3 regions of the Burkholderia sp. Ac-20345 genome follow, and region 2 is predicted to be linked to each of the others. Evidence: riboswitches for the same ligand, from Rfam matches in the RefSeq annotation. Region 2 holds a riboswitch; each other region holds the start of a gene.
The links. Region 2 has a riboswitch for cobalamin ahead of G3O06_RS31090 (iron ABC transporter permease). Riboswitches for the same ligand answer to the same signal wherever they lie in the genome.
Positions count from the first base shown of each region.

Region 1: another riboswitch for cobalamin. It lies ahead of cobW (cobalamin biosynthesis protein CobW); the one in region 2 lies ahead of G3O06_RS31090 (iron ABC transporter permease).
Region 3: another riboswitch for cobalamin. It lies ahead of G3O06_RS38410 (CbtB-domain containing protein); the one in region 2 lies ahead of G3O06_RS31090 (iron ABC transporter permease).

Region 1 covers NZ_JAAGPO010000199.1:1,426-5,456, reverse strand. The annotation lists gene G3O06_RS39415 (cobalamin biosynthesis protein) at 1-171, opposite strand, end outside; gene cobA (uroporphyrinogen-III C-methyltransferase) at 168-917, opposite strand; cobalamin riboswitch at 1,087-1,324, opposite strand; cobalamin riboswitch at 1,439-1,705, shown strand; gene cobW (cobalamin biosynthesis protein CobW) at 2,035-3,123, shown strand; partial or broken gene cobN (cobaltochelatase subunit CobN) at 3,130-4,031, shown strand, end outside.
Region 2 covers NZ_JAAGPO010000114.1:23,394-27,424, reverse strand. The annotation lists gene cobT (nicotinate-nucleotide--dimethylbenzimidazole phosphoribosyltransferase) at 1-91, opposite strand, end outside; gene G3O06_RS31095 (ABC transporter ATP-binding protein) at 144-959, opposite strand; gene G3O06_RS31090 (iron ABC transporter permease) at 956-2,071, opposite strand; cobalamin riboswitch at 2,113-2,364, opposite strand; gene G3O06_RS31085 (ATPase) at 2,519-2,869, shown strand; gene G3O06_RS31080 (cell division protein ZapA) at 2,866-3,180, shown strand; RNA gene ssrS (6S RNA) at 3,261-3,442, shown strand; gene G3O06_RS31070 (EVE domain-containing protein) at 3,514-3,975, shown strand.
Region 3 covers NZ_JAAGPO010000189.1:4,056-8,086, reverse strand. The annotation lists gene G3O06_RS38420 (LysR family transcriptional regulator) at 118-1,026, shown strand; gene G3O06_RS38415 (CbtA family protein) at 1,049-1,771, opposite strand; gene G3O06_RS38410 (CbtB-domain containing protein) at 1,785-1,994, opposite strand; cobalamin riboswitch at 2,027-2,163, opposite strand; gene G3O06_RS38405 (histidine phosphatase family protein) at 2,215-2,802, shown strand; gene G3O06_RS38400 (inorganic phosphate transporter) at 2,988-4,031, shown strand, end outside.

The DNA of each region.
Region 1 (4,031 bases), on a different contig from region 2:
GCGTCGCGCGCACAACGTGCGCAGCGCGCGGTCACGCGCCTTGTCGGCGAGCGTGGCGACGAGCGCCGGTTCGGCGGCCGGGTACAGCGTCAACGCCGCGCGGATCGCGGCATCGAGCTGCGCGGCCGTCACGCCCGCGCGGAAACCGACGCCGAGCGCGACGCGCATCATGCGCCGCTGCCGAGCGCGGCACGTACCGCGGGATCGGCGGCGAACGCCGCGACGCGGCCGATCACGACGATCGCCGGCGAGCCGATGCCGGTTGCCCCGACGCGTTCGACGAGCGTGTCGAGCGTCGCGAGCACGTGCCGCTGCCCGGGGCGCGTCGCGTTCTCGATCGCCGCGCACGGCGTATCGCCGGGCAGGCCGCCGTCGCGCAGCGCGGTTGCAATCGCGTCGAGCCGGCGGATGCCCATGTAGATGACGATCGTCATGCGCGTGGCCGCGAGCGCGCGCCAGTCGGGTTCATCGGCGCCCGCGCCGTGGCCCGTGACGAAGATCACCCCCTGAGCGTCGCCGCGCTGCGTGACCGGTATGCCGATTGCGGCCGGCGCGGCGATGCCCGCGGTGACGCCGTTCACGACCTCGACCGGGAATCCCGCCGCGCCGAGCGCGGTCAGCTCCTCGCCGCCGCGGCCGAACACGAACGGATCGCCGCCTTTGAGCCGCGCGACGCTGCGGCCCGCTTGCAGATGCGCGAGCATCGCGGCGACGATCGCTTCCTGCGGCGTCGACGCATGACCGCCGCGCTTGCCGACGTGCTCGATGAGCGCATCGGCACGCGCATGGCGCAGCACGTCGGGATTCACGAGATCGTCGACGAGCAGCACGTCCGCCGCGCCGATCGCGTGGGCGGCCTTGAGCGTCAGCAGGTCGGCGTCGCCGGGGCCGGCGCCGATGAGCCAGGCGCGGCTCATCGGGCGTGGCACGGCGCGCACCGTGTCGAAACAGTGAAACAGGGCAGGCAGGCGGCGCGGCGGCGGCCAGCGGACAGGTCAGGCATGACGGATCGAACGAAGCCCGCGCGGACGCGGGCAAAATGCGCACCCCATCCGTCCCCCGCGGATCGGGCGTTCGGCGAGCGTCGGGCTCGCCCCTTGCGTCGGCCGGTATCCGGGCTGGCCGCTTGCCAGGCCGCAGCCTTCCCGCCCGGCTGAAGGGCAGTGGCATCGTGGGCGGCATGGACGCGTGCGCGGGGAAGCGCGTCGCGCGGGCGGCGTACCGTTGCGGGGACAGCACAGGCCGGGCGGTGGTCCGCCTCCTGTTTCCCGTTTAACTGCAGGCGCGGAATGCGCATGCGAGCACCGAACGCGGCGCATACGATAGCACAGCGATCCACCCGTGCGAACCGCCGCGCACGGCTTCCGGCCACGCGCGCCGGGCATGGGAAACCGGGCCCGGCGGCCCGTTCCGCCTTGACGCTCCCCGCACCGCCGCCTACACTCGCACGCGTTTTGGTGCTCGCGCGCGCCGCTCCGGCATGCGCAGTTAAACGGGAAACAGGAAGCCTGCCTGCGCCGCAGTCGAGCCAACCTGTGCTGCCCCCGCAACGGTAAGCGAACGCGTCGCGCGCAAGTGTGACGCAACGCCGCTTCGCCGCATGCCGCGCGCATGCGGACGACCGCCACTGGATGCCGCGTGCATCCGGGAAGGCGAAGCGGCGTGTTCGCCAGCCCGGATACCGGCCTAAACGTTGGGGTTCAGCGCCGCGGGGAGGCGGCGCATCGTCCACGGCCGCAGCAGGCCCGACGCCCGCGTGTCGCCCGTTTCCTCCGCCGATCCGTCCCTGCGCGAACCCGCGCCGGCCGGCGCGGCGAACGGCAGGCGGCGTGCAGCGGGCCAGCGGCAGCCGTGTTGGCACTCACGATGTCGACCGTTCGCAAGGAAGCACCATGTCCGATTCGTCGTACCACCTGTCCCGCGACTGTCCGTCCGGACCGCGCGACGGCACGCCTGCGATCCGCCAGATGAACTGCCACGCCGCCATCGACGCGACGATCCCGTCCTGATTCCATCTTCGACACCGGACCTACCATGACCCTACGCAAGCTTCCCGTCACGATCGTCACGGGCTTTCTCGGCAGCGGCAAGACGACGCTGATGCGCCACATCCTGCAGCACGCCGAAGGCCGCCGCATCGCGGTGATCGTCAACGAATTCGGCGAGCTCGGCATCGACGGCGAAATCCTCAAGGGCTGCGGCATCGGCTGCGAGGATGCCGAGGGCGCGCAGGGCGAAGCGGCGGGCCAGCTATACGAACTCGCGAACGGCTGCCTGTGCTGCACCGTGCAGGAAGAGTTCTATCCGGTGATGGAAGCGCTCGTCGAGCGCCGCGCGGACATCGACCACGTGCTGATCGAAACCTCGGGCCTCGCGCTGCCGAAGCCGCTCGTGCAGGCGTTCAACTGGCCGACGATCCGCAACAGCTTCACGGTCGACGCGGTCGTGACCGTCGTCGACGGGCCGGCCGCCGCAAGCGGCCAGTTCGCGGAAAACCCGCAGGCCGTCGACGCGCAGCGCCGCGCCGATCCGAACCTCGACCACGAATCGCCGCTGCACGAGCTGTTCGCCGATCAACTGTCGTCCGCCGATCTCGTGATCGTGAACAAGGCCGATCTCGTCGGCGATACGGAGTTTGCACAGATCGAAACCGCGATCCGCGACGAAATCCCGCCGCAGGTGAAGATCGTGCGCGCGACGCGCGGCGAACTCGACCTCGCACTGCTGCTCGGCCTCGAATCGGCATCGGAAGAAACGATCCACCTGCGTCACGATCATCACGGCTCGGCCGACGACGGCGATCACGATCACCATCACGACGATTTCGACTCGGTGGTCGTGTCGGGCGACGCCGGCACGCGCGAAGCGACGATCGCGGCGCTGCAGCGCGTCGTCGAGGCGCACACGATCTATCGCGCGAAAGGCTTCGCCGCGCTGCCCGGCGCGCCGATGCGGCTCGTCATCCAGGGCGTCGGGCGCCGCTTCGACAGCTATTTCGACCGTCGCTGGCAGGACGGCGAAACGCGCGCGAGCCGCTTCGTGCTGATCGGCGAGGATCTCGACGCGGCCGCGCTGCAACGCGCGTTCGACGCCGCGTGCGCGGCCGAGCCGCAACAGGCGTAACGCACGATGCATCTGCTGCGCACCACACCGGGAGGCTTCGTCGACGATACTCAGGGTGTCGTCCGGATCGACCAGCAGCCGGCCGAGATCGTGATCCTGAGTTCGGCCGACACGACGCTGTCGCTGCTCGCGAGCGTCGTGCCGCACCTGCCGGCCGGCTTCCCGAGCGTGCGGCTCGCGAACGTCACGTTCCTGCGGCAGCCGGCGTCGGTCGACTTCTACGTCGACGACGTGCTGCAGCATGCGAAGTCGGTCGTGATCGACCATCTCGGCGGCGAGGCGTACTGGCCGTACGGGATCGAGCAGGCCGTGTCGCTCGCGTCGAAGCGCGGGCAGCAGCTCGCGATGTTCTCGGGCGACCTGCAGGAAGACCCGAACCTCGTCGCGAAGAGCACCGTCGCGCCCGACCTGTGCAGGCTGTGGTGGCGCTATCTGCGTGAAGGCGGCGTGCACAACGCCGAAGCGCTGCTGCGCAGCATTGCATTCCACACGCTCGGGTTCGGCGACGAACCCGAACTGCCGCGCCCGCTGCCGGCCGCGGCGCTGTATCACCCGGCGCGCGACCGTGCGAGCGTCGACGACTGGCGGCCGCGCTGGACGCCCGGCGCGCCCGTCGTCGCGATCCTGTTCTATCGCGCGCACTGGCAGGCCGCGAACACGGCCGTGTTCGATGCGCTGGCCGACGCGCTCGTCGAGGAAGGGCTGAATCCGCTGCCGATCGCGGTCACGTCGCTGAAGGACGCGGTGAGCCGCGAGGTCATCACGCAGCTCTGCGACACGCATGGCGTCGCGCTCGTGCTGAACACGACCGCGTTCGCGGCCGGTGCGATCGACAGCCCCGAACACGACGTGCTCGCCGGCGATGCGCCGGTATTGCAGGTGATCCTGTCCGGCGGCAATCGCGACGC
Region 2 (4,031 bases):
TGGTCTTGTGGTCGATCACGTGCTGCAGGCGCTTGCGCAGCACATCGTCGAGCGGCGCGATTTCGGGCGGGAAGGGGGTCGGGGTCGTCATCGAGGAGCCGGGTCGTTGGCGCGGCGTGCGCCGCGCATCGAAAAAGGAAAGGTCATTGTCGCTCGGGCCACGCCGGCAGCAGTGCATCGCGGCCGTTCTCGCGGATCAGCACGAGCGGATAACCGAACGCATCGCTTGCGCGCTCGGGTGTCAGTACGTCGTGCACGGGGCCGGCCCACGCGTGGCCGCGGCCGTCGAGCAACAGCGCATGCGTCGCGAAACGCCGCGCGAGATTCAGATCATGGCACGAGAACAGCACCGTGCGCGGGCCCGCGTCGAGCCATGCGGCCAGCGCGGTCAGGCAATCGATCTGGTGATGCAGGTCGAGATGCGCGAGCGGTTCGTCGAGCAGCATCAGCGGCGCGTCCTGGCACAGCGTCGCGGCCAGCGCGACGCGCTGACGCTCGCCGCCCGACAGCGACAGCACGTCGCGCGACGCGAGCGCGGTCAGGTCGAATGTCGCCAGCGCGTCGCGCGCGGCCGCGCGGTCGCCGTCGCGCTCCCAGCCCCAGCCGCCGAGATACGGGAAGCGGTTGAGCAGCACCGTGTCGAACACGGTCGCGCTGAATGCGTCGTGCAGTTGCTGCGGCATCAGCGCGCGGCGCTGCGCGAGCTGCTCGGGTGGCCACGCGGCAAGCGGCCGGCCGTCGATCTCGACCCGTCCGCCGGCCGGCGGCTGCAGCCCGGCGAGGGTTGCAAGCAGCGTCGTCTTGCCCGCGCCGTTCGGCCCGGCGACGCACCAGATCTCGCCGGGACGGAACGCCCGGGTGAAGCCATCGAGCAGCGTGCGCGCGCCGGCCTTCAGCGTCAGGTTGACGGCCGCGTAGTTCATGTCGCCAGTGGTGGCATGCAGTGCGGCCCCCGTCATCGCATCGGCCTCCTCAACAACATCCACAGGAACACCGGCACGCCGATCAATGCGGTCATCACGCCGACCGGCAGTTGCGCGGGCGCGATCGCGGTGCGTGCGAGCAGGTCAGCCGCCATCACGCCGCCGCCGCCCGCGAGCATCGCGGCCGGCAGCAGCATCCGCTGGTCGTTGCCGAAGGCGAGCCGCAGCGCATGCGGCACGACGAGGCCGACAAAGCCGATCGTGCCGGCTGTCGTCACCGCGGCCGCGGCGGCCAGCGACGCGACGAGATAGATCCGCACGCGCAGGCGCGCAACGGGCACACCGAGCGCGAGCGCGGTCGCGTCGCCGCGCAGCAGCACGTTCAGTTGCGGCGCGGCCGGCAGCGCGACGCATGCGGCCAGCAACAACGCACCCCACGCGAACCACGGCGCGGTCACGCCGTTCAGGTCGCCCGTCAGCCAGAAGATGATCCCGCGCAGCCGTGCTTCGGGCGCGAGCGACAGCAGCAGTGTGACGAGCGCGCCCCACCCCGCCGCGATCACGACGCCCGTGAGCAACAGCCGAGGCGACGCGTCGCGCGACTCGCCGCGCCACAGCTCGCGGCGCGCGAGACCGAGCACGAGCGCGACCGACACGAGCGAACCGGCGAACGCCGACGCATCGACGAGCCACCACGCGCCGCCCGCGATCATCGCGACGAGCGCGAAACCGGCCGCACCGCCCGACACGCCGAGCACGTACGGCTCCGCGAGCGGGTTGCGCAACAGCACCTGCAGCAGTGCACCGGATAGCGCGAGCAGCGCGCCGCATGCAAAGCCCGCGAGCGCGCGCGGCAGGCGCAGCGTGCGGACGATATCGGCGAACAGCGCGTCGCCGCCATGCGGCACGAGCGACGCGAGCGCCTGCCATGGCGACATCGGCACACTGCCGATCGACAGCGACGCGACGAACAGCAACGCGACCGCCACAGCCAGCGCGGCCCAGATCGCGGTGGCGCGTGCGGCGCTCATGCCGCGCGCGGCGCCGCACACGACGTGCGGCGCACCTGCTTGCGGCTGCCGGCCGGTCGTGACTTGAGCGCCGCGCGGACGATTGGGGTCAGCATCGAAGAAGATTCCATGAAGCATTGCGCGCCCCGCCTCCCCGCAGGCCGCGCGTCACGAAGCCCGTGCGGGCTTCCCGTCTCGGCCGGTATCCGGGCTGGCGGCGGTCCGGCTCGCCTTCCCGCGCGATGACGCGCAGTGGCCCGCGTCCGCATGCACGACCTGCACGCGAAACGCGCCCGAGCCGGCCTGCGTCACGGGACGCGGCCGCTTACCGTTGCGGGGGCAGCGCAGGTTGGCGGGCTTCCGGCGCCCACGCCCTGCTTCCCGTTTAACCGCGCGTTCCACGCGCGAGCACCGAGGCGGCGCCAGTTTAGGAGCGGGTCGCGCGAGCGTCAAGGAAGCGTCCGGACACGCATGGGAAGCGCTGATTCGCGGCAAGAAGCAGGGGTGTTACGACTGGAAACGTTACAGATGTCGGATTGCGCGTTATTCCGCGCTAAAATGCTGGGTCTTTAGAGGACGCAGCAAATGCTCAACGAACTCGAAACCCTATCTCAAAATATTGGCCGTCTGATTTCGCTGAACAAGCGCTATCACTCGGAACGGCTCGCGCTCGAGGAGCAGGTCGCGCAATTGCGCGCGGATGCGGACGCAGTCCGCACGGAACTCGCGCAACTGCGCGACGAACGTAATGCGCTCGCAGCCGAGCGCGACACTTTGTCGGCAAAGATCGACGACGCCCAGGTGAAACTGAACGCGATTCTCGAAAAGCTCCCGCGCTCGAAAAACGCGGAGCAAGCCGACAACCAGCTCGACCTGCTGGATGCACAGGCGCGTGCGGATGGCGATGACGCGGCCAGCCACGGAGAACATGCATGAGCACCAAGCAGATCGAAGTCTCGATTCTCGGTCAGCCCTATCGTCTCGCCTGTTCGGCCGAGACCGAAGCGGCGCTGCTCGAAGCGGTCGCGCGCGTCGACGCCGAAATGTCGAAAATCCGCTCGAACAGCTCGGTACGCGGCACCGATCGCATCGCCGTGATGGCGGCGCTGTCGCTCGCGTCCGAATTGCTGCGGCTGCAAACGAGCGTGCGGCACGGTGAAGCATTTCCGGCGGAAGAAATCCGTCGTACAATGCACCAGATGAACGAACAGCTCGGCGCGGTGCTCGCACAGCACGAGACGCAGTAACGTTTGATCGATGCGTCGATTCCCCTTGATCTCGGCGATCAACGGTGGTCAAATTGGCGCAACGAAACACAGTTCAGTCAGCTTCCCTGCCTGGTTCGCCAAGGTCATATATTCCTTGAACCAATGCCATGTGCACGGTTGCGGAAATTTGTAGCACGGGCGCGCGCGTCACTCTGTCTGATGTACCCGAAGTGCTGCTAACTGCGACCAATTCTGAACCCCAGGTTCAGGATGCCGGCCTAGCGGCCAAGGCGGGGGCCTATCCAACGGCATCGGGCGAAGCCCGGTGCCGTTTTCTTTTGTAGCAGCCTCTTTCTGCGTCGATCACGATCCATGCAATACTGGCTGATGAAGTCCGAACCGGACGAAGCAAGCATCGACGATCTCGCCAACGCACCGCAGCGCTCGCTGCCGTGGACCGGCGTGCGCAACTATCAGGCGCGCAATTTCATGCGCGACACGATGAAGATCGGCGACGGCGTGCTGTTCTATCACTCGAGCTGCCCCGAGCCGGGCATCGCGGGCCTCGCCGAAGTGTCGTCGACGCCCTACCCCGATCCCACGCAGTTCGATCCCCAAAGCCCCTATTACGACCCGAAGTCGAATCAGGAAGCGCCGCGCTGGCTGCTCGTCGACGTGCGCTACGTAAAAAAATCGCCGCTCGTGCCGCTTGCGGCGCTGCGCGAACACGACGAACTCGCCGACATGCGCGTGCTCGCGCGCGGCAACCGGCTGTCGATCACGCCCGTCACGCGCGCCGAATGGCGCTTCATCACCGAAAAGCTGATGAAGTAGGCGCACGCCAAAGGTCAAATCTGGTCAGTACGCGCCGCCGTCACGGAACTCGCGGT
Region 3 (4,031 bases), on a different contig from region 2:
CCAGAAGAAATTTGAAGATCCGGCAGCCATGATAGGGATTTCAAACCATGAAATAAAATGGCATTATTTCATTCATCCATTAAAGTTGTTCATGTATCTGTTGCGCGAGCGCTATCCATGCTGGAACGATTCCATCTCGTCGTCATCCGTGAAGTCGAGCGTCAGGGCTCGCTGACCGCGGCCGCCAATGCGCTGCACCTCACGCAATCGGCGCTCAGCCATACCGTCCGGAAAATCGAGCAGCAGCTCGGCACGCCGATCTGGGATCGGGAGGGTCGCGGCCTGCGGCTCACGCAGGGCGGACAGTATTTGCTGAAGCTGGCGAACCGGCTGCTGCCGCAGTTCGAGCTCGCCGAGGAGCGGATGAAGCAGTACGCGAAGGGCGAACGCGGCACGCTGCGCATCGGGATGGAGTGCCACCCGTGCTACCAGTGGCTGCTGAAGGTCGTGTCGCCCTACCTGTCGCGCTGGCCCGACGTCGACGTGGACGTGAAGCAGCGCTTCCAGTTCGGCGGCATCGGCGCGCTGTTCGGCTATGACATCGACGTGCTCGTGACGCCCGATCCGCTGAACAAGCCGGGCCTGCGCTTCGACCCTGTGTTCGACTACGAGCAGGTGCTGGTGGTCGCCGATTCACATCGGTTCGCGAACGCCGACTACGTGACGCCCGAGCAGCTGACCGACGAGATCCTGATCACCTACCCGGTCGAAACCGACCGGCTCGACATCTACAACCAGTTCCTGACGCCGGCCGGCATCGTGCCGAGGCGGCACAAGTCGATCGAGACGACCGACATCATGCTGCAGATGGTGGCGAGCGGGCGCGGCGTGGCCGCGCTGCCGAGATGGCTGGCCGACGAATACGTGGACCGGATGCCGGTCGTGCCGGTCAAGCTTGGCAAGAAGGGAATCGCGAAGCAGATCTTCCTCGGCATCCGCGACGCGGATGCGTCGATCGACTATCTGGCCGCGTTCGTCGCGCTGGCGCGCGAATCGACGTGGAGCGCGCCGCGCATGCTGCGCTAGGCGCGCCCGGTTCTCAAGTGCGTCAGGCCGCGCGCATGCCGACGCGTTCGCTGCGCTCGACCCACGCGCCGAACAACAGGCCGATCGTCGTCCACATGATCACCTGCATGCCGATGGCCGCCACGCGGAACTTCCACAGCAAGGCCGCCGGGAAATCGGCCGGCAACTCGCTGACCGACGGCAGCCCGATCTGCACGGCCGCGATGATCGCGACGAACACGAGCCCGGCGACGATCGACGCGTTCCACTGCCCGAGCTTCGCCAGCAGATGGCGGCGCACGCTGACCGAGAACACCATCGTCGCGACCGAGATCGCGATCATCAGGAAGAACAGCCCCGTGCGATAGCCGATCGTGTCGGGGTCGCCAACCGACGGCGGATTGGCCGGGTACTTGATGTTCGGCACGATCACGAGCGCGACGAACGACGCCAGCGCGAGCCACGCAGCCAGCGGCCGTGCCGGGAGACGGCTGCCTCGGCCATACGCATACGCAAAGACCAGCGAGAACAGCCCGCCGAATGCCGCGCCGTAGGTCACGACGCCCGTCAGCAGACCGAGGCCGGCTTGCGTGTGGCGGCTGACCAGTTCGGGTTCCGGTGCTTCGCCGTGGGCGGCTTCGGTTTTTTCTTCGAAGGAGATTGCCTGATCGACTTGCGGTTCGCCGACGACTTTCGCGAAACCGAACGTGAGGAGGCCTGCGGCGATGCCTGCGAGCATCCCGCGCATGAGCAGCTTTCCGACCATCGTGACCTCCGCGTCAGTGGCAGGGGAAGCCGAGCAGATGGCGGCCGTCGTGGACGAACTCGTGGACATACATGCCCGGCACCAGCGACGTCGCGCCTTGTTCCGCACCGACGAAATACAGTGCGAGCAACAGGATCAGGCCGACGAACACGGCCCACGGCAACAGTTCACGGACGGGGATGGGTGCCGGCACGACCGCCGGCTTCAGCACTGCTTCGCTCATGGATGCACCTCAGGGGAATCGCGCCCCGACAAATGTTGGATGGGTACGAAGGCAGGTCTGGCTTCCGGGATCATGGATCACCGGTTACAGTGGCGCGACCGCGCCGGGATTGCACCGGCTTCCGCATTTCGTATCCGGCGAATTGTACGCGCGAATGTTCGCGTATTGAAGCGGCGGCAGGTGGACGAGCGCGTCCGTCCCGGATCATCCGAAAACCGACATGAACATGCATGCCTCGCTGCGCCTGATTGCACATGCGTCGACCCGGGCGATGCGCACCGGCACGTTTCCCGACGACGATCCGCTCGACGCGCACGGGCTCGCCGAAGCCGCGGCGCTGCGCGACCGGTGGACGGGCGTCGCAGGCGCGCTCGTGCTGTGCAGCCCGGCCCGCTGTGCGGTGCAGACCGCCGATGCGCTCGGGCTGCGCGCGGACATCGATGACGCACTGCGCGACATCGACTACCGAAACTGGCGCGGCCGGCGGCTACACGACCTCGCGCGCGACCTGCCTGACGAACTGGGTGCGTGGATCGGCGATCCGTCCGCGTCGCCGCACGGCGGCGAATCGTTCGATGCAGCGATGCGCCGCGTCGGCGCATGGTTGAACGCGCTGCAGCACGACCGCGACATCGTCGCCATCACACATGCACCGATCGTTCGCGCGGCCGTCGCGCATGCGCTGCGGATGGATCCCGACGCGGCAACCCGCATCGACGTCGCACCGCTGTCGTGCACGACATTCGCTGCGTCGCCGCACGGATGGATGTTGATCGCCGCCGACGATCGGCGCGACACTGCCACCTAGCCTCCTGCCCTGTTGCGTTCGCGATGTCGGCCACGACGCAAGCCGACATGTCGCGTCGTATCGCAATTGCCTGGCGATGCTCACCTTACGTCGCTGTAAGACACACCGTTCGCACTCCCTGCTGTCATCAAACTGACTGCTAGCCGAAGCTAGGATCGGTCGCGGTTCCCTTACGAGATACCGTCATGAATCAACCTGCTTCGTCTGCCCCGAACAATTCGGGTTCCGTCGAGCGCACCAGGCAGCTCGGCTATGCCGTCTTCCTGCTGGTGCTCGCGATCGGTGCGATCTATATCGCCACCCACCTGATCGACGATCTGTCGCCGATGCGCGAAGGGTCGCTGTTCCCGTACCTGATGCTCGGCGCCGCGCTGCTGATCGCGCTCGGCTTCGAATTCGTCAACGGTTTCCACGACACCGCGAACGCGGTGGCCACCGTGATCTATACGCACTCGCTGACACCGAACGTCGCGGTGATCTGGTCCGGCCTGTGGAACTTCCTCGGCGTGATGATCTCGAGCGGCGCCGTCGCGTTCGGCATCCTGCAACTGCTGCCGGTCGAGCTGATCCTGCAGGTCGGCAGCGGCGCGGGCTTCTCGATGGTGTTCGCGCTGCTGATCGCCGCGATCGTGTGGAACCTCGCGACCTGGTATTTCGGGTTGCCGTCGTCGAGCTCGCATACGCTGATCGGCTCGATCATCGGCGTCGGGCTGATGAACCAGCTGATGCACGGGCCGTCCGGCACGAGCGGCGTCGACTGGGGCCAAGCGCTCGGCGTCGGCAAGTCGCTGCTGCTCTCGCCGCTCGTCGGCTTCCTGTGTGCCGCGCTGCTGCTGCTCGTGCTGAAAACGCTCGTGCGGATTCCGGAACTGTACAAGGAGCCGCCGAAGGACCAGCCGCCGCCGTTCTGGATTCGCTGCCTGCTGATCCTGACCTGCACGGGCGTGTCGTTCGCGCACGGCTCGAACGACGGCCAGAAAGGGATGGGCCTCATCATGCTGATCCTGATCGGCACGGTGCCGACCGCTTATGCACTGAACAAGGCCGTGACGCCGGCCGAGACGCAGACCTTCGTTGCGGTCGCGAACCAGGCAGCCGCGACGTTCGGGAAGTACGCGAACGGCGTCGCGCCGTCCGCGAACCCGCGCGCCGACGTCGAGCTTTACGTGCAGCATCGCGAGCTGACGCCGGCCGTGATCCCCGCCGTGCGGCAGTTGTCCACGTCGCTC